2 linked regions of the Polymorphobacter megasporae genome follow. The main gene of each other region encodes a partner of the protein of the gene in region 2 in a complex. Links are inferred from orthologs where the notes say so. Each region holds a gene or a part of one and is shown on either strand. Other genes may lie near its edges. The genes, in order: trxA and trxB.

Region 1 (10,547 bases), 940 kb from region 2 along the record:
CCGAGCCACGCGCAGGTCGCGGGCGGCTTCGCGCTGCAGATGGGCCTGCTCGGCTGGCTCGCCGAGGAGGGGCGGCTCGCGGGGGTCGACAAAGGGCCGGTCGGGGCGATGCGCTACTGGAAGCTCGGCGGCGGGACTGACCCCGGCAAGGCGAGCGACCCGCTCAAATTCCGCAGCGAGGTGACGATGGCGGTCGACCATATCGCCGCGACCAAGGCGCATTTCCTCAAATTGTGCGACGACATGCTGCTCGGGGACGGGGCGTTCACCGCCAAGCTCCACCCCGAATACGCCAAGGGCAACGACTACGACCAGCTCGCGCGCGTCCTCGAATGGCTCGGGCGGCCGAAGATGGCGGACGGCGCGTGAGGGGGCTGCAGCACCTTCTGCCGGTCCAGGCCGATGGCGCGTCGCCCGCGGGCAGCGCGTGGATGTCGGCGTCGGCGGGGACCGGCAAGACGCAGGTGCTGACCGCGCGGGTACTGCGGCTGCTGCTGGCCGGGTCACCGCCCGAACGCATTCTCGCACTAACCTTTACCAAGGCCGGCGCAGCGGAGATGCAGACGCGCATTTTCGACCGGCTAAGTGGCTGGGTCGCGGCGGGGGACAACGAGCTCAAGTCCGACCTCGCCGCGATCCGCGCCGACACCGACCCCGAGACGTGCGCACGAGCGCGTCAGCTGTTCGCGCGCGTGCTTGACGCCAAGGGTGGGTTGCAGGTCCAGACGATCCACGGATTCGCCCAGTCGTTGCTGGCGAGCTTTCCGGTCGAGGCGGGGATCGCCCCGGGGTTTGCCGCGCTCGACGATCGCTCGGCGCTGGCGCTGCGCGGGCAGGTGCTCGCCGAATCGATCGAGCTGGCCGACGACGACGAGTTTCTCGCCGACGTCGCGGCGATGGCGATCGCCAGCGGCGAGGCGCGGCTGGCGACGATCGCGGCGACGCTGATCGCGCATCACGATGCGATTGCGGGGCTGGGCAACCCGCAGGGGTTCGAGCCGAAGCTGCGCCGCGCCTTCGGGCTGCCGGGGGAGGGGAACGCCGACGACGTGCTCGAGGCGGCGGGTGGGGCGATCGACACCGGCGCGCTCACGCATCTTGCGGGGGTCTACGAACGCCATGCCGGGGCGACGTCGCTCAATTCCGCCGACACCCTGCACTGGTGGCTGGCGTGTTCGCCCGCTGTCCGCGCCGAGCATTTCGACAAGCTCGTCACCGTCTTCCATCGGCAGGACGGCGAGCGCCGTGCCAGCCTCGTCCCCGGCGGCAAAAAGGCCGACCCCGCCGACATCGCCCTCGCCGACGCGCTGTGCGAGGCGATCACCGCCGTCGCCGCCGTCCGCCGCTTGCTTGACGCGGTCGCCAACGCCGCGCGCCACCTGCGCGTCGGCGCGCGGCTCGGCGGGGCGTACGCGCTTCACAAGCACCGCGCCGGGGTGATCGACTACGACGACATGATCGCGCGCGCGGCGGCGCTGCTCAAGGGCGACGGCGCGAGCGCGTGGGTCCGCTACAAGCTCGACCGTCGGATCGACCACCTGCTCGTCGACGAGGCGCAGGACACCAACGAGGCGCAGTGGGACATCGTCGAGGCGCTGACCGACGAGTTCTTCGACGGCGAGGGCGCGCGTGACGTCCAGCGCACCTTGTTCGTCGTCGGCGACTTCAAGCAGGCGATCTTCAGCTTCCAGGGGTCGGACCCGAAGATCTTCGAGGGGCGGCAGGGGCATTTCAAGGCGAAGGCCGAGGACGCCGGGCTCGGCTGGAGCGACCTGCCGATGACGCTTTCGTTCCGCTCGACACCGGCGGTGCTCGAGGTCGTCAACGCGGTGATCGACGACCTTGGCCACGAGGCGCTCGGGATGAACGAAGGCGTGCTGCCCCACGCCGCGCACCGTGCCGACGCGGTCGGCAGCGTGACGCTGTGGCCGCCGCTGGTCCCCGAGGCCGACGAGGAAGTCACCGACGACGACGCGCCGTGGCTCCCTGCGGCGCAGGTGCTGATGGCGCATAAGCTCGCGCGGCAGATCGCGGCGTGGCTCAACCCGGCGACCGCGCTTGACCTGCCCGCGCGGGGCCGGACGTGCCGCCCCGAGGACATCCTCGTGCTGGTTCGCAGCCGCGGTGAGTTCGTCGGCGCGCTCGTCGCCGCGCTCCACGACTTCGGGGTGCCGGTGGCGGGAGTCGACCGGCTGCGGTTGACCGCGCCGCTCGCCGTTCAGGACCTGCTCGCGCTGATCCGCTTCGCGCTCCAGCCCGACGACGACCTGACGTGCGCCGCACTGCTGACCTCGCCGTTCATCGGGATGAGCCAGGACGATTTGTTCACGCTCGCGCATCCGCGCCGGGGGACCTTGTGGTCGGCGGTCCGCGATGCGGGCGGCGCGGCGAGTGAGTTTCTGTCGGCGGCGCTCGGCCTCGCCGATTTCGCGCCGCCATACGAGTTCCTCGAAACGATCCTGTCGGGGCCGTTGCAGGGGCGCAAGCGGCTGCTCGGGCGGCTGGGGGCGGAGGCGCGCGACCAGATCGCAGCGTTGCTCGGCCAGGCGCTCGCGTTCGAGACGGCGAACGCGCCGTCGCTGCAAGGATTCCTTAGCTGGATCGAGTCGGACGACATCGACCTCAAGCGCGACCCCGACGCGCCCGTCGACGCGGTGCGGATCATGACGGTACACGGCGCGAAAGGGTTGCAGGCACCGGTCGTTGTCCTCGCCGACGCGACCAAGGAACTGCCGCGCGACCGCGACGGCCACGTCATGCTCGCGCTCGACGGCGGCGAGCCGGTGCCGGTGTTCCACGGCGGCAAGGCGGGCAAGGTCGGCATCATCGCCGCCGAGGCTGAGGCGCGCGCCGAGGCTGCTGCTGCCGAGCATTGGCGGCTTCTCTACGTCGCGCTGACCCGCGCCGAAGACCTCCTGTTCATCGGCGGTGCGCTCGCCAAGGCGCGCGGCGACAAGCCCGCCGAGGTGCCTGCCGATAGCTGGTACAAGGCGGTCGAGCGCGCGATGACCAACGAATGGGACCTCGCCGAGGACGCCGACCCGATCTGGGGATCGGCGCGGGTTCACCGCGCAGGGACCGTCGTGACCCCCGAGCAGCGCGCGGTGCATGTCCCGGCGGACATCGCGCTGCCCGAATGGGCGACGACGACTGCCGCCCCCGAAGCGCGCCCGCCGCGTCCGCTCAGCCCGTCGACGATTGCGGCAGACGATGTCGCCCAGCCGCCGCCCGGACCGGCGGCGAAGGCGGCGGCGCGACGCGGGCAGCTGCTCCACACCTTGTTCGAGCGGCTGCCGGGGGTTGCGGCGGAGGCTCGCACCGGGGTCGCGGCGGCATGGCTCGCGCGCGCCGCTCCCGATCTTCCTGCCGTCGAACGCGACGGCATCGCCGCGTGCGCGCTCGATATCATCGCTGCTCCTCGATTTGCAGCGCTGTTTGGCCCCGATGCGCTAGCCGAGGCACCGATCGCGGCGACTGTTGGCGACATCGTTATCGCCGGAACCGTCGACCGGTTGCTGATCGGAGCCGACCGCGTTCAGGTGATCGACTTCAAGACCGGCGCGCGGGTTCCCGCCGATGCCGCGTCGGTCGTGCCCTACCACCTTCGCCAGATGGCGGCCTATGCGGCGGCATTGGCGCGGATATTTCCTGACAAGGCGGTCGAGGCGGCGCTGCTGTATACCCACGACGCAACGTTGATCGAGCTGCCCGCGGCGCTGCTCGCGGCTCACGCGCCTGGTTGATCACCCCCAAGAAACGCTTGGGCGGCATGCGAGTTGAACACGGAGCGATCGGCGCTTACTTTCTATCCCGTTATCAGGAGCAGATCATGGCCACCAAGCACGTTACCGACGCCTCGTTTCACAGCGACGTCATCACCTCGGGCCGCCCGGTGCTCGTCGACTTCTGGGCCGAATGGTGTGGTCCGTGCCGCCAGATCGGTCCCGCGCTCGAGGAGATCAACGACGAGCTCGCCGGCGTGGACATCGTCAAGCTCAATATCGACGAGAACCCCGATGCCCCCACCCGATACGGCGTCCGCGGCATACCGACGATGATCCTGTTCAAGGACGGCAACGCGGTCGCGACTAAAGTCGGTGCCGCTCCGAAGTCGCATCTCAAGAGCTGGCTTGAGGGGGAACTCGGCGACGACGCGACGAAGGTCGCCTAAGCCGGGCGCAAGACCTGTCCCAGCCGCGGGAAATGCACCGCGACGGTCCCGGCATCGGGATCGTCGCGGCGGATCACGATTTCGCGGTCGGATAGCCTGAGCAGCTTACCCTCGACCTTGTCGGCCCCCGGGTCCTCGGTTGCTACGGTCACCGGCTGACCCGCGCGGAACCCCGACGCAGCGTCGATCGCCTCGCTCAGATCGGGGGTCGCGCCGTGCGCCAGCGCGAGTGCATCCTGCGCGTCGGACATATGCGGGTTGCCGTGACCGATTGCCTTGACCCGCGCTTCCCACGCGTTGACGTTTGCATAGGGGTCGAGGATCGGCGCGGCGGGGTTGAAGCGGCGCTGGAACCACGCCAGCATGTACAGCGCGAAGTCGGCGTAGCCCGGCGTATTGCCACCGATGAAATCGCGACCTGCGAGGCTGTCGTCGAGCCGCGCGATGCCCGCCGTGAACTGTGCCCGGCTATGCGGTGCGCGCGCCTTGACGAGGTCGCGCGACAGGCCGAACAGCGCCGCGCGGTCGGCCCAGAAGGCGTCGGGAATCTTGTCGGCGATCGGGGCCATCGCTGCGCCGACCGCGGCGAAGAACATCGGGCCGCCCGCCATCGCAGCGATAAAGTCGCCAGCACGGCCGAGCGGCTCGGGATACAGCGTCGGCCCCGGCAGCGCCTCGATCGCCTGTGCCGCGATCCACGTGTCGCAATAGATGTCGGCGTCGATCTGGAGCACCGGGGTCTTGCGATACCCGCCGGTCAGCGGGGTCAAAAGCGGCTTCGGCGCGATGTTGGGGATGATCACCGACCAGTAATCGGCATTCTTGAGCCCGAGCGCGAGCCGCAGCACCTCGCTGAACGGCGACGTCTCGTAATGATGCAGGACGATCGTCACGCGCTCTCTCCCCTGTGGCCGGCTCCGTCTTAGCTGCGGTAGTCGCCGTTGATGCTGATGTAGCCGTGGGTCAGGTCGCACGTCCACACCCGGGCGCGGCCGTGCCCAAGGTGGAGGTCGACGCCGATCTCGATCTCGGTCCCGCTCAGATGGCGCGCGACCGGGGCCTCGTCATAACCGTCGACGACCGCGCCGCGTGTCGCCACCAGCGTCGGGCCGAAGCTGATGTCGAGCCGGTCGCGGTCGGCGGCCTCGCCTGCCTTGCCGACCGCCATGACGACGCGCCCCCAGTTGGCGTCGCCGCCGGCGATCGCGGTCTTGACCAGCGGCGAGTTGGCGATGCTCATCGCGACGACCTTTGCCGCGCGGTCGTCCTCGGCGCCTTCGACGGTGACGGTGACGAACTTGGTCGCGCCTTCACCGTCGCGGACGACGAGTTGCGCGAGCTTGCGGCAGACGTCGGTCAGCGCGGCGGCGAAGCCATCGGCTCCCGGATCGTCGACGGCGGAGATCGGCGAATTGCCCGCCGCGCCGGTGGCGAAGGCGAGGACGGTGTCCGACGTCGAGGTGTCGCTGTCGACGGTGATCGCGTTAAAAGTCTGCTCGGTAGCCGCGCTCAACATCGTCTGGAGCAGCGGTGCGGCGACGCTCGCGTCGGTGAAGATGAAGCCGAGCATCGTCGCCATGTCGGGGGCGATCATCCCCGATCCCTTGACGATGCCGCAGACGGTGACTCGCGTCGCGCCGATGAACGCGGTCGCGGTTGCGCCCTTGGCGAAGGTGTCGGTCGTGCCGATCGCGTGGGTCGCGTCCTCGAAGCTCGCGGACCCCAGTGCCGCGTACGCCGCCGCAACCCCGGCGGTCGCCTTGTCGGCGGGGAGGGGCACGCCGATGACTCCGGTCGACGCGGCGAAGACCTCGCCCGAGGTGCAGCCGACCAGCGCGGCCGCGCGGTCGACCTGCGCTTGGCTGGCTTCGCGCCCCGACCGGCCGGTGAAGGCGTTGGAATTGCCGGCGTTTACCACCAGCGCGCGGGCGCTCCCCCCGGTCAACGCCGCGCGGCACCAGTCGACCTCGGGTGACGGGCACTTCGACTTCGTCGTCACCCCCGCGACCGTGGTGCCGGGAGCGAACTCGACCAGTGTGACGTCGGCGCGCGTCCACGCCTTGTACCCCGCCGTCGCGGTGCCGATGCGGACACCTGCGACCGGCGGCATCGCGGGGAAGGGGCGGGCGAGGGGGGAGATCGTTGACATGGCCTGCCCGCTTTGCTGACCTGCGAGCGGGGAGACAAGTGCGATGTTGCTTTTGGCGGGCGCGGCAGCTGTGGCGACGGCGATGATGCCAGTTCCCGTCAAGAAATGGGTCGTCGATATCGATCAGGTTGCTAGGGCTGCGTCGCGGGAGGGGTCCGCGGCGCGAGTCGAGGTGACGATCGATAGCACCGGGCAGCCCGTCCACTGCGAGGTTACGCTGCCGGACAAGGCGGCAGGCTTCAATCGGGCTGCATGCCACGTGCTTATGCGCGGTCCGCGTCTCACCCCAGGTCGCGATGCCGACGGGAATCCAATCGCCGCCGTGTTGCGCTATGACTTCAACAGCACTTCCCTCCGTAATCCGCGCGTGCGTCCCTCGAAGATTAAGGCGGCGCATGACACCGAGGCGAAGCGCGGTCGTGACGCTGGCCAACGAACCGTCGATTTCGCAATTCCCGTCAGCCGCCTACCCAAACCGGGGAGGGTGTTACCGCCGACCTTGTCTCCTGATCGATGACACCGGCCGTGTTTCGACCTGTGATGTGGCAACGTCGAGCGGAGCCATTCAGCTCGATCGGCTCGCGTGCATGCAGATGAGGGCGACCGCGTTCAGCCCCGGGCGCGACGGGCATGGGCAACCGCTTCGCGCCGTGCGCGAAGTCAGCGTCGGCTTTCTGGCGTCCAGACCGTCGGACTGACCAGAAAGCACCGGCTCCGGGTGACGGTGCTCTTGGACCCTGTAAATCGCCGCTTCAGTCACGCGCGCATAGACCGGCACGTCGGAACTGCCCGGTCGGGCCGGGGTTTAACAGGTTCGATTTGTGAGGAGAGATCATCATGAACAAGTTTCTGGCAATCGCGCTTGCCGCTGGCGTGACGCTCGCGGCTGGGACGGCTGCGCAGGCCCGCGACGGCTGCGGTCCCGGCGCATTCCGCGGCCCGTACGGCCACTGCCGCCCGATGCGCGGGCCGGTCGTCGTCGCACCCGGCTTGGTTATCGGCAATTACTACCATGGCCGCGGCTATTGGGATGGACAGCGATATTGGCATAATCGCGATCGCTGGCGCGGTGGCTGGCGGTACCGCTAAGCCACAGAGAATTCGAATTAGCCGGGTGGCCGCAGCGTTATTGACACGCTGCGGCCACTTTGCTGTCTGTCGCCCTGGGGAGAATGTCATGCCGTTAACGATGATCGTGGGTGCTTTGCTCGGGGCCATGCCGGTCCCGCAATTCACGCCGAAGATGCTCGACGTCTCGCAGGCGTCGGTGCTCGCGGCCACCACCGCACCGATGGTGACGTGGGTCGACATGTTCATCGATACGTCGGGACGGGTCAGCCGCTGCACGGTTGCGGTGTCGAGCGGGTCGTCGTTGGTCGACAAGGTTGCGTGCGAGCGGGCCGGCCGGGTTGCCCGATTTACGCCCGCCCGCGACGAGGCCGGCCAGCTGATCGCCGCGCGGGTTCGACAGAGTTTCGCTGTCAATCGCGCCCTGCCGGTGTCCGATGTCGACTTCGCGATGACAGTCGATCGCGCGCCGCCAGGAGCCGTCACCGACCTGCGTATCGTCGCCGACCCGACGGGCAAGGTTCAAACCTGCGCGGTCGCCGCGTCGAGCGGGGTGTTGCAACTCGACCGGCTTGCATGCGGGGCGGTGAGCGACCTCGTGCGGCCCGTCGTGCGCGACGCGTCGGGCAGCCCGGTCCGGGCGGTATCGCTCCTCAGCGTCGGCTTCGCCACGGGCCCGGTCACCGTAAAATAGCCAAGGTGTGCGCCGGCCGCCTGAATTGACTAAGCGGGTGCCGCTCCCTATGTCCCGCCGGTCCCGGTAGAGCGCGCCAGCGCCCCGGATTACGGTTAGGGTTCCCATGTTTGCAGGCATCGCGAAGCGCATCTTCGGCTCGTCGAACGAGCGCTACGTTCGCTCGCTCGCGCCGCTGGTTGCCAAGATCAACAGCCACGAGCCGAGCATCTCGGCGATGTCCGACGCCGCGCTCCAGGCGCAGACCGCGGCGTTCCGCGCGCGGCTGACGGCGGGCGAGACGCTCGACGACGTTCTTCCCGAAGCCTTCGCCACCGTCCGCGAAGCCGCCAAGCGCGCGCTCGGCCAGCGTCATTACGATGTCCAGATGATCGGCGGCATCGTCCTCCACCGCGGCGAGATCGCCGAGATGCGGACCGGCGAGGGCAAGACGCTCGTCGCTACGCTCGCGGTCTATCTCAATGCCTTGGAAGGCAAGGGCGTCCACGTCGTCACCGTTAACGACTATCTCGCGTCGCGCGACGCCGAGTGGATGGGCCGCGTCTACGGCTTTCTCGGCATGAGCATCGGCGTCATCGTCCCCAACCTCGACGATGCGACCCGCCGCGAGGCGTACGCCGCCGACATCACCTACGGCACCAACAACGAATTCGGCTTCGACTATCTGCGCGACAACATGAAGTATGCGCGCGAGGCGATGGTCCAGCGGCCGTTCAACTTCGCTGTCACCGACGAGGTCGATTCGGTGCTGATCGACGAGGCACGGACCCCGCTGATCATCTCCGGCCCGACCGACGACAAGTCCGAGCTGTACATGCAGGTCGATGCCGTGGTGAAGCTGTTCAAGACCGAAGACGTCGAGATCGACGAGAAGCAGAAGCAGGTCATCCTCACCGAGAATGGCACCGAGATCGCCGAGCGCGCGCTTGAAGCCGCCGGGCTGCTCGAGGGCGAGAACCTGTACGATTACGAGAACACCCAGGTCGTCCACCACCTCAACCAGGCGCTCCGCGCCAACATGATCTACCGGCGCGACACCGACTACATAGTCCGCGACGGCAAGGTCATCATCATCGACGAATTCACCGGGCGGATGATGGACGGGCGGCGCTGGGCGGAGGGGCTGCATCAGGCGGTCGAGGCTAAGGAAGGCGTCGACATCATGCCCGAGAACCAGACGCTCGCGTCGATCACCTTCCAGAATTACTTCCGGCTCTACCCCAAGCTTGGCGGCATGACGGGCACGGCGGCAACCGAAGCGGCCGAGTTCTTCGACATCTATAAGCTGAACGTCGTCGAGATCCCGACCAACCTGCCGGTCCAACGCAAGGACGTCGACGACGAATTCTACAAGAACGCCGAGGAGAAGTTTAAGGCGATCGTCAAGACGATCCGCGAGGCCAAGGAACGCGGCCAGCCGATTCTCGTCGGTACCGTCTCGATCGAGAAGAGCGAATTGCTCAGCGAATTCCTCAAGAAGGAACAGGTCGAGCACGTCGTCCTCAACGCGCGCTACCACGAGCAGGAAGCGCACATCGTCGAGCAGGCCGGGCGCATCGGCGCGGTGACGATCGCGACCAACATGGCTGGGCGCGGCACCGACATCCAGCTCGGCGGCAATTACGAGGCGCGATACATTCGCGAACTCGACGGCGTCGAAGGTGACGAGCGCGTCGCCGCGATGGCGCGGATCAAGGCCGAGGTGCTCGCCGAGCGCGAGGCGGTGCGCCAGGTCGGCGGGCTATTCGTTCTCGGGACCGAACGCCACGAGAGCCGCCGCATCGACAACCAGCTACGCGGACGTTCGGGGCGTCAGGGCGACCCTGGCCTCAGCCGCTTCTATCTCAGCCTCGATGACGATTTGCTCCGCATCTTCGGCCAGCAGAACATGCTCGCCCGGATGATGAACAACGGTCTTGAGGAGGGTGAGGCGATCATCCACCCGTGGATCTCGAAGGCGATCGAGACCGCGCAGAAGAAGGTCGAGGCGCGGAACTACGATCAGCGCAAGAATGTCGTCCAGTACGACGACGTGATGAACGACCAGCGCAAGGTGGTCTACGACCAGCGCGCGGACATCATGGATTCCGAGGCGGTCGGCGACGTCGTCCTCGACATGCGCCACGAAACGGTCAACGCGCTCGTCGGCCTCCATTGCCCGCCGAACACCTATCCAGAACAATGGGACGTCACCGCGCTCGATGAGGCGGTTCGTTCGACGCTCGGACTCGATGTCGATGTCACCGAGTGGGTCAAGGAAGACGCCGTCGACCAGGAGATGTTCGTCGACCGGCTGATCACGGCGTCGGACAAGGCGATGGGCGACAAGTCCGCTGCCGTCCCGCACGACTCGTGGATCCAGATCGAGAAGAACTTCCTCCTCCAGGCGCTCGATCATCACTGGAAGGAGCATCTGGCGACGCTCGACGCGCTGCGGCAGGTCATCCACCTCCGCGCCTATGCGC
Region 2 (10,456 bases):
ACTTCCAGGGCGGCGTCATCGACACACAGCTGCTGTCGGGAACCAACGAATATCACGTCAACGGCTTCTATTCGCAGAGCACGAGCGGCCTTCAGGGCCACCAGATCGGCGCGATCATCGTGCCGAATATCCATTACAAGAGCGAGACCTATGGCGCGACCGTGTCGGGCCCGATCATCAAGGACAAGTTGTTCTTCATGGGGTCGTACGAGCGCAACACTGATCCGCGGCCGCTGTCGCCCGGTTCCACCTCGCAGGTGCCCAACCTTACCGACGCGACGGTCGCCAACATCCAGTCGATCGCCAAGAGCGTGTATAATTACGACACCGGCGGAATCCTGCCGATCACCAAGAACATCGACGAGAAGTTCGTCATCAAGCTCGATGCCAACCTGTCCGACCGCCAGAAGCTGTCGTTCTCGTACATCAATGCGTACGACGCGACCGACATCCTCGTGAACTCGGGCACGTCGGTGACGGGCAACAATACCAGCGCGGCGACGAATACAAGCGGCCCGTCGATCAGCCTCGCGTCGAACGACTATAAGCTGACCGAACTTCTCCGTACCGGTATCGTACAGCTGAACTCGGACTGGACCGACAACTTCTCGACCGAAGCGCGGTTCGTCTACAAGTCGGCGACAAAGGGACAGGACCCCGAGCAGGGCCGCGGTTTCGCGCAGTTTAAGGTCTGCACTGCGCCGACGAGCGGCCTTGCGGTCGGCGGCACCGCCGACACGCCGACAACGTGCGGCGCCGGCGTGCCCGCGATCTACTTCGGTCCCGATATCAGCCGTCAGACCAACGCGCTGTTCAGCGATACGTATGACGGCTCGTTCCTGATGCGCTATCAGGCGGGTAATCACGCGTTCAAGGCACTGATCGAATACGTCGAGAATCGCGATATCGACGACTTCCTCCAGTACAGCGCGGGTGCGTACTACTTCGACTCGATCGCCGACTTCCAGAACAAGAACGCCAGCCAGTTCGATTATCAGAACGGGCTCAACCTTGATCCGAGCAGCACGAGCGCAAAGTTCAAGTATGGCACCTACACCTTCGGGCTGCAGGACGACTGGGCGATCAACAACACATTGCGGGTGACCTACGGCGCGCGCGTCGACCTCGACGAGTCGTATAGCGCGGTTAAGGTCAACCAGAATTTCGTCAACCGCTATGGCTTCTCGAACGGCAAAAGCTTCGGCGGCCTCTATTCGATTCAGCCGCGCCTGAGCTTCGACTATAAGGGCATCAGCAACCTCGACATCCGTGGCGGCGGCGGCATCTTTGCCGGCGGCACCCCCGACATCTACTTCTCGAACTCCTATGCAAACACCGGCGCTCTCCAGAACCGCATCTCCTCGGTCATCCGGACGACCTCGGTAGGCGGCGTCACCACCGGCTGCGCCGCGCCGTACAACACGCCCGCAACGGCAGCGATCTGCACCGCCGCGCTCAACGGGGTCAGCGGCACGACGATCCCGACGTCGATCAACAGCTTTCTGACGACGAACACCGCATCGCTGCTGACCGCGCCGACCGCTTCGGTGAGCCCACGCTTCAAGCTCCCGTCGTACAAGCGCTTCACGCTGTCGGCAGACTATAAGTTCTTCGGGATCAACTTCGGTGCCGATTATCTCTACTCGAAGACGATCGAGTCGGTGACTTTCACCGACCTCCGCTCGGTTCAGAACGGCGTCCTGCCCGATGGCCGCCCGCGCTACACCTTCCACACGACACCCGGAGCCGGCGTCCAGACCGCCGACACCAATACCGATATCCAGATCGGCAACACCTCGCTCGGCCGCAGCCACGTCGCGGTCGTCCGCTTCGACAAGGAATTCGACTGGGGTCTGTCACTGTCGGGCAGCTACACCTACCAGGACGTGAAGGACGTTTCGAACGCGACGTCGTCGGTTGCCGGGTCGCTCTACAACAACCAGGCAGTCAATGATCCAAACCAGGCCGCTTACGGAATCAGTAGCGACCAGACCAAGTGGCAGTTCAAGTATAACGTCGGCTACGACCACGCCTTCTTCCGCGACTATCGCACCGTCGTTCAGCTGTTCGGCGAAACCCGTGCGGGCCGTCCGTACAGCTATACAATGAACGATCTGCAAGCGGGCCGCTCGGCGGTGTTCGGGACGACCGGCAACTCGAACCACTATCTGCTCTACGTCCCGACGAGCACGACCGACGCGCGCGTCAGCTACGACACGGCGGCGACGCAAACCGCGCTCGATAACCTGATCAACTCGACCGCACTCAAGAACTTCCGCGGTCAGGTTGCGCCGAAGAACATTGCCCGGTCGCGCGCTAACACACGCATCGACCTCCATGTCGAGCAGGAGATCCCGACCTTTGTCGGCAAGTCGCGGATCACCTTGTTCGGCGACATCGAAAACATGCCCAACCTGCTCAACCATAATTGGGGCGGCGTAACGCAGGTCGCCTTCCCGCAGACGGCAACCGCGGTTAACGTCCAGTGCCTTGCGGTGGCGACGGCAACCGGGACCGCGGCTGTGGCGAACACCGCGTCGAACCAGGTCTGCACACAATATCGCTACTCGGCGGTTCAGAACCCGGCGGAGGTAACGACGACGGCGGTGTCGCTTTACCTGATCCGGGTTGGCGCACGGTTTAAGTTTTAGGCCGAACGCGGTCGCGCACAGGAAGAATTTGCGCTTGCGAATTCGTCCTGTGCGCGGACTCGCGGCAGGCCCGGCCGGCGAGGCGGCGGCATAAAGCCGCCGAACCCGTCCGACGAAAACGGCGGGCTTTGCCCGTCGTTCTTGTTTTTGCTGCTTATTGTTAGTCCTGCCCTTCGGAAGGCGCGTCGCGGCAAACCCGCGCCGTCGTCGGACGGGTTCGGCGAGGAAGGTTCGCCGACCCGCCGGCCGGCCTTGCGCGACTCGCGCCGAAGTAGAAAATCGCGGAGGGCGATTTTCGTCTTCGGCGTCGGTCGCTTCAGGCGTCCACCGGAACTCCCGGCAGCACCTTCGACGTCCGGATCGTCAGCGACGTCCGCACATGGTCGACATTCGGTGCAGCGGTCAGCTCACGCGTCAGAAACCGCTGAAACTCCTGCAGGTCGTGCGCCACCACCTTCAGGATAAAATCGATTTCGCCATTGAGCATGTGGCATTCGCGGACCTGCGGCAGCGTCGCGACATGTTCCTCGAACGCGCGCAACTCGTCCTCGGCCTGGCTCTTGAGGCTGACCATGGCAAAAACGGTAATGCCGTAACCCATCGATTCGGGATCGAGGTCTGCATGGTAGCCACGGATCACTCCGGCTTCCTCCAGCGCGCGGACGCGCCTGAGACATGGCGGCGCGGTCAGCCCGGCGCGTTCGGCAAGGTCGACATTGGTGATCCGCCCTTCGCTCTGCAGGTGACTAAGAATGATCCGGTCGATCATATCGAGCTGAAGGCGTGAGCGGTGCATCCCGCAATCACTGCAACGATACGCCGCCAAATACTATTAGAATGTTGCGGCAATGGGCAATTAGTTGCGAATTGATGTGGGCGGGCTACATACACGGTAAGGAGATTTCGCTTGCCTGACATCGTTACCCGCCTGCTCGTGATTGGCTCAGGCCCGGCAGGTTACACCGCCGCGGTTTATGCGGCGCGGGCCGCGCTCGACCCGGTCCTCGTCGAGGGGTTGCAGCCCGGCGGGCAGCTGACGATCACCACCGATGTGGAGAACTGGCCGGGCGATACGAGCGTCCTTGGCCCCGACCTGATGGTGCGGATGGCGGAGCAGGCAAAGCACGTCGGCGCGACGATCAAGAGCGACATCATCACCGCGGTCGACCTGTCGCGGCACCCCTATGTCGCGACGGGCGATTCGGGCACGCGCTATGTCGCCGACACGATCGTCATCGCCACCGGAGCGCAGGCGCGCTGGCTCGGACTCGAGTCAGAGACCCGGTTTCGCGGCTTCGGCGTATCGGCATGCGCGACGTGCGATGGCTTTTTCTTTCGCGGCAAAATCGTTGCGGTCGTCGGCGGCGGCAACACCGCGGTCGAGGAAGCGATGTTCCTGACCAACTTCGCGAGCAAGGTCTACCTCATCCACCGCCGCGACACCCTCCGCGCCGACAAGACCAACCAGTCGCGGCTGTTCGCCAATCCCAAGATCGAGATGATCTGGAATGCCGAGGTCGGCGCGGTCGAGGGGACCGACGTGCCGCTCGGCGTCACCGGCATCGACCTGCTCGATGCGACGACCGGCATGGTTCGGTCGCTCGCGGTCGACGGTCTGTTCATCGCGATCGGCCACGTTCCCGCGACGGCGCTGTTCGCCGGCAAGCTCGACATGGACGACGAGGGGTATCTGATCACGGCCCCGGACTCGACCGCGACCTCGGTCCCGGGTGTGTTCGCGGCAGGTGACGTCAAGGACAAGGTCTATCGCCAGGCGGTGACGGCAGCGGGGATGGGCTGCATGGCGGCGCTCGAGGCCGAGCGCTACCTCGCACACCACCACGCCGCCGAGCCGGTGCGCGTGGTCGTCAACGCCTGACCCATGGCTGGGACACGCAGCAGCCGATGACACAAGTGAGATGGGCGATCTTGCTTGGACGGCCGTGGATACGCTACGGCAATCGCCGAGCGCCGGGGCCTGTAGCTCAATGGTAGAGCCGGCCGCTCATAACGGCTTGGTTGGGGGTTCGAATCCCTCCGGGCCCACCGGTGCCGCCGCGGCGCTGATCGCCGACTTCGACGCGTGCGACACGCAGCGGGCGGGCGGGCGCGGGTTTCTCTGGCGCCACGCGATCGCACCGGCAGCGGGGCTACTGATCGCAGCGCTGGCGGTATTCGCGCTCGGCCGACTATCGCGCGAAATCACCCTCGATGCGGTCCTTGCGGCGATGGCGGCGACCGGCCCCGCGACGCTCGGACTGGCGGCGGTGCTGACGATCATCAGCTATCTGATCCTGACAGGCTACGACTGGCTCGCGCTCGATCATCTCGGCTACCGCCTGCCGCTGTCGACGGTAGCGACCGCTGCGTTCACCAGCTTCACGATCAGCCACACGCTCGGCATGACCGCGCTGACCGGCGGATCGGTTCGCTATCGGCTATATTCGCGGGTCGGTGTCGCGCCACTTGATGTCATCCTGATCGTCGCCTTGTGCGGCTGGACCTTCTGGCTCGGGCTGGTCCTCGCCGCCGGGATCGGCCTGACCCTGGATCCCGCGATCGCCGCGACGGTCGACGTCCTTCCCAAGGGGCTCAACCGCTGGGCGGGCATCCTGCTGCTGGCGAGTGCGACCGGCTATGTCGTGTTCGCGGCGTGCTACCGCCGCGAACTCAAGCTGTTCGGCCTGCGGATGCGGTTGCCCGGATGGCGGTCGACCGCGGCGCAGCTCGTCGTCGGCGGGCTCGATCTCGTTGCCGCCGCCGGAGCGTTGTACGTCTTGCTGCCCAACGTCGGCCTGCCGCCGTTCAGCGGGGTCGTCGTGATCTATGCGTTGGCGATGATCGCCGGGGCGCTGAGCCATGCGCCGGGCGGGCTCGGGGTGTTCGAGACCGTCGTTGTCGTCATGCTGCCGCACATGCCCAAGGAGGATGTGCTCGCGGCGCTGTTCATGTTCCGCGTGATGTACACGCTGATCCCGTTCTTCGTCGGGCTCGCCTTACTGGCGCGCACCGAACTCGTCGCGCTCAGCCGCCGTCGCGCCGCAGCGGCTGGTCACGCCGACGCCGCGCTCAGTCGCGGCGGAGAAGCGCCAGGCCGCTGAGCGCCTTCAGCTTCCAGCCTTCGGCAAGCCCCTCGATCGCGACCATCTCGGCGAGGGTATCGGGGGAAAAGGCGCGCGCCATGATGACTTCGAACAGCCGCGCCACCGTCCACGCCGGGTTGGGGCGATCGATGCACTCGCAGGCGTCGCCGGTGGCGATCAGTCCGGGCTCGAGCGTCCGGTAATACCATCCGCAGCGACCCGCGCGGGTGAAGGCGCGGACGAGGCGGGGATCGTCGAACGCAAGCGCGAGCTTGAAGCATGGCTGGCGCGGTTCGGTGACCTCGAGCAGTGCGGTGCCGATGCGGACCTTGTCGCCAATGTGGACTGTCTTCTCGTCGAATCCGGCGATCGTCAGATTTTCGCCCATCGCACCCGGGCCGAGGCGTTCGGCATGCTGGGGCTGCGCCGTGCGCCAATAGTCATACGCTTCGGCCGCATAGCCGTAGACCGCCTTGTCGTGCCCGCCGTGGACACGGAGGTCGCCCTGCTCATCACCCTCGATGCCGTTGCGGGTGACCGCGACCGGCCCCGGCACCGGTCGTTTGATGAAGCCGCTCGGCACGCGATTTGGGCCAAGTGGCGCAATTCGCCCAATTTGCAGCGAAACTACACGGCCGGGGCTTGCAATCATTCGCGGCGCATCCGATCATCAAGGTCCCGACCACGATAACGAAAGGAGGTGATCCAGTGTCTCATTGTCTCGCGCTGAGGAACGGATTTTTGACGGCCTGTGTCACTGGAGTGACGCCGCGCTGAACCCTCCGGTCTTCGACCGACAATGTGGGCCGTCCGGAGCAATCCGGGCGGCCCTTTTTGCAACGTCTTCGCGCAATATCGCGGGTCGTCTCAAGCCCGCCGCCGGCGCCACGGCCAGTCGATCACGTTACCGGCGAACAAAGCCCACCAAACGATGACCGGCTGGAACAACAGCCGCGGCACGTGATACCACAATCCGAGTGTCTTGCCGCCAACCGCGATATTGTCGATCGCGTGCCGGATATTCGCCGGGAATACGCAGACAGCATAAGCAGCAAGCATAACGCCCGCCCACCAGCGGAATCGCGCCGTCAACAACCCGATCGCCCCGGCGATCTCGCATAACCCGGTGAAGGCGATGACGGTTTGGGGGTACGGCACCCATTCAGGGGTGATCGCAAGAAACGGGGCCGGCGACCGCAGATGCACGACGCCGGCGACGAAATAAATCGCCGCCAGCAGGAAGCGCAGAATCCGCCGGACAGTCTCCCGTCGCGTGTCGGTCACGCGTTAGTCTTTGGGCGCAGCAACCGCGAGCTTGCGACGACCGCGGGTCTTCGGCTCGGGCGCGGGGGCGGGGGCTTCGACGGCGGTGCGCTTGTTGCCGAGTCCGATGCGGATGGCGAGGTTGCGGCGGCGCTCGGCGTAATTCGGCGCGACCATCGGGTAATCGGCTGGCAGCGACCACTTGGCGCGATACGCGTCGGGGGTCATGCCGTAGCTGGTCATCAGGTGACGCTTGAGCATTTTCAATTTCTTACCGTCTTCGAGGCAGACGATATAATCGGGCTTGATCGACGACCGCACCGAGACCGCAGGCTCCTGCTTGGCCTTCTCGGGGACCGCGGCGGTGCCAAGCCCGGCAAGCGAAGCGTAAACATTGCTGATCAAACCCGGGAGGTCGGAGACCGCGACCGAGTTGTTGGACACATGCGAACTGACGATATCCGCCGTTAGCGAAAGCAGTTCGGTATTACCCACGGTGCTGTCCATCTCAATTCCTCATATTAAAGTTCGTGCGGCACGAAGACAAAGCGGATGAGTTCAGCATCAGCGTTTTTGTCGCATATTCAGACTTCTATCCTGTGTCCACTTTAATTCGTAACGCGAGCTAGCTGAAAACGTGATGAATAAAATAGCGGAGCGATAAGCCGTTCGATCCGACGGCAGGTGCCGTTCAGTTTATCATTCGCCAAGGATAACGACGTCGGCATCTATCTTGGCTACATACGAACGATACACAGTTGTCCGGGCGGCCGAAAGACATCCATCGCATAAGGACTGTCCGCGCTGTGGTCGAAAGTGTCGATGGTCGGGGCGAGAGGGTTCGAACCTCCGGCCTCTCGGTCCCAAACCGAGTGCTCTACCAGGCTGAGCTACGCCCCGTCGGGGTCGTCTACACGTCACCCGACAACCGCGCAAATGATCGCCCTCTTGTCACACGCGCTTCTCATCGGCCCCTAGCCCGGACTGTCGGAGAACCGCCAAGGCCAGCACTGTAGTATTCGCGTCTGTCAGCGTAACGAATTGCCCTAACAGATTGCTGAAACTAAACCGCCCATGACTATTAACGTCAACAATACTTAATCACGTTTTCAATGGCGCGATCCGCAGCAGCGGAAATCTGGTAAACAATAGATTAACCCGCAATTTTATGTCCCCTGACGCCCAGAATTCATTCCGGCAAATCGTTTCAAATCGCATGAGTTGTTCGATCGTGCGTCTATCGAATGATAAACGACAAAGTGTCGGGCTTTTTTACAATCGCTAATCTGCCGTGTTTTGCAGACTGTACGTTATCAGACACTTACCCGGCGACGAGCATTTGGCACGGTTTGTGCGACACCGTACACACCAGTGTTTGGGTGGCGAACTGGCCAGAATGGCTTCGTCGAGTTGTCGGTTAACCCAAGGAGCCCCAGATGAACGTCTTGTCAAAAATCACCATGATCTCCTTAGCCGCAGCAGGGAGCCTCGCGCTCGCCACGCCAGCCGCTGCGGTTACCGAAATCTTCGCATCGTATCTCCCGACCGCCGCTGGCTCGAACATGCGCTACCAGAAGACCGGTGTCGGCAACGGCCTGATCTACACCGTCTCGACCCCGACGTCGTCGTCGCTCGGCTCGACGGCGGTCAAATTCAGCTTCATCGGCGGGCCCCTGGCCTCGCTCGGGATCCTCGACGGCTCGTTCGTGTTCAGCGGCATCGCGACCGACAATCCCGCGCTGAGCCTCGGCGGCCTCGTCATCCAGACTCTCGACAGCGGCTTCTTCGGCTTCACCTACACCGGTGCAGCGACGCTCCATGTCGGGTCGAAGACGTATACGACGGGTGCCAACCTGTTGTCGGGCAGCTTCACCGGCGGCCAGATCTTCGGCACGGCGCGTGGCAGCTCGGGTTCGGTTACGGCTTCGACGCCCCCGGTCAGCGCGGTGCAGTATAGCTCCGACTTCCGCACCTTCGACCCGCTGCTCGACAAGGATTTCGCGCTCGCGCTCACCGCGATCACGCCGTTCCTTTCGCGCGTCAACTCCGACAACTCGATCAACAGCTTCCGCGCGGTTTCGACCGGAGCATTCTCGACCGAGGTCGCGGCGGTTCCCGAGCCGCAGGTTTGGGGCTTGCTGGTTGCGGGCTTCGGTCTCGTGGGAGTGCGTCTTCGGCGGCGCCATAACAAAGTCCTTGCTTGCTAAAAGGCGTTGGTCTCGACCCGGCAACGGGCGGGGCCGACCTCGAAGACGATTTAAATCTGGTCGGCGCGCCGACTGAATTGCGACGAGCGGCCGCCCTCGGGCGGCCGCTCCAGCAAAGAAGCCTAGACGCCGCGGTTTTGGGCGCGTGCTTTCCCTGATCAGCGTCATGAATTGCTAAGCGCATGATCAGCTCACTCTCAGCGCGCTATAGCCGAAAGATACACTTTCCTGATAAATCAAGTCGTAAATACCAGTAACAAAATATAAACCATGATTATTCACCAATTAGTTATCGAATTCGCTAACGTACGATAACGAACAATGGCTGATGAAATCGGTGTTTGTCATGAATAGATTATGGAACAATGTCCGGCATGTCTACGTTGTAGACAACAACGGCGCGTCACGCACGCGTTTGTTTCATGTTCTTGTGGCGCAGGGCTTCGCAGTCCGGCTATGCAGCACTGGCGAGCAACTAACCGCCGGGCTTATCGAATTTGCGACGGGGTGTATCATCCTCGACATGGTCGATACAGCGGATGGCTTCGACCTGATCTCGTCATTGTCGGCTTCGCGCCCGACGCTCCCGGTGATTGCCATGACGAGTGCCGGCGATGTCACCGCCGCCGTGCGCGCAATGCGGGCAGGGGCGGTCGACGTCATCGAGAAGCCGGTCGATGAGAATGCGTTGCTGACGAGTGTGCGCTGTGCCCTCCGCGAACTCGATGACCGGGTTCGGGATGTCGATCGCCGCGCCATCGCCAGCGAGCGGCTCGCGGCTTTGACTGCGCGCGAGAACGAAGTGTTGCGCGGCCTCTCTGCCGGGCGATCGAACAAGCTGCTGGCGTTCGACTTCGGGATCAGCGTCCGCACGGTCGAGATGCATCGGTCGAGCATGATGGAGCGGCTTGGCGTGCGCACCCTCGCCGAGGCGTTGTTCATTGCCTTCGACGCCGCGTCGGGGACGAACGCGCGGCATGCAGCATAGCTTGGCAGCGCGGGCATAGCCTAACCTTTAGGGCTGCGGCGAGATGGTCGCGCGCGTGGGAATGAACGGAAACCGCAGGACTGCGTTGTCGCGGCGATCGTTCGAAACGAAAGCCTCCCATGACCCCCGAAGAAATCACCGAAGAAGCGCGCCCGATGGCGAGCGACTTCCACGGCCAGCAATTGCCGTATCCGGCGAAGCAGTCCGACGTCGATCCCGCGCCCGATAGCGACCTGTCGAACTACCGCGCGGCAGGCAAGCTCA

The links.
Region 1: the proteins of trxB (region 2) and trxA are in contact, whole or in part, in a crystal structure (PDB 1F6M), measured with the Escherichia coli proteins. The link is inferred for Polymorphobacter megasporae from one-to-one orthologs.

The regions. Positions count from the first base shown.
Region 1 is NZ_CP081848.1:1,821,917-1,832,463, forward strand. What follows is about bases 2,646-5,500. They hold trxA (thioredoxin), read left to right. Parts: upstream 2,646-3,829; coding sequence 3,830-4,171; downstream 4,172-5,500. Other genes in these bases: addA (double-strand break repair helicase AddA), read left to right, coding at 2,646-3,743; KTC28_RS08610 (glutathione S-transferase family protein), read right to left, coding at 4,168-5,064; argJ (bifunctional glutamate N-acetyltransferase/amino-acid acetyltransferase ArgJ), read right to left, coding at 5,094-5,500. Outside these bases: double-strand break repair protein AddB, read left to right, coding at 1-369; more of addA, read left to right, coding at 366-2,645; more of argJ, read right to left, coding at 5,501-6,320; KTC28_RS08620 (energy transducer TonB), read left to right, coding at 6,364-6,837; KTC28_RS08625 (GCG_CRPN prefix-to-repeats domain-containing protein), read left to right, coding at 7,158-7,409; KTC28_RS08630 (energy transducer TonB), read left to right, coding at 7,498-8,082; preprotein translocase subunit SecA, read left to right, coding at 8,189-10,547. UniProt on the Escherichia coli protein: Participates in various redox reactions through the reversible oxidation of its active center dithiol to a disulfide and catalyzes dithiol-disulfide exchange reactions.
Region 2 is NZ_CP081848.1:2,762,323-2,772,778, forward strand. Bases 2,781-5,544 are described here. They hold trxB (thioredoxin-disulfide reductase), read left to right. Parts: upstream 2,781-3,558; coding sequence 3,559-4,530; downstream 4,531-5,544. Other genes in these bases: KTC28_RS12920 (Lrp/AsnC family transcriptional regulator), read right to left, coding at 2,968-3,447; KTC28_RS12935 (lysylphosphatidylglycerol synthase domain-containing protein), read left to right, coding at 4,667-5,544. Outside these bases: KTC28_RS12915 (TonB-dependent receptor), read left to right, coding at 1-2,651; more of KTC28_RS12935, read left to right, coding at 5,545-5,752; KTC28_RS12940 (MOSC domain-containing protein), read right to left, coding at 5,721-6,317; KTC28_RS12945 (DoxX family protein), read right to left, coding at 6,602-7,018; KTC28_RS12950 (Ros/MucR family transcriptional regulator), read right to left, coding at 7,022-7,504; KTC28_RS12960 (PEP-CTERM sorting domain-containing protein), read left to right, coding at 8,434-9,204; KTC28_RS23160 (response regulator transcription factor), read left to right, coding at 9,533-10,192; KTC28_RS12970 (SDR family oxidoreductase), read left to right, coding at 10,312-10,456.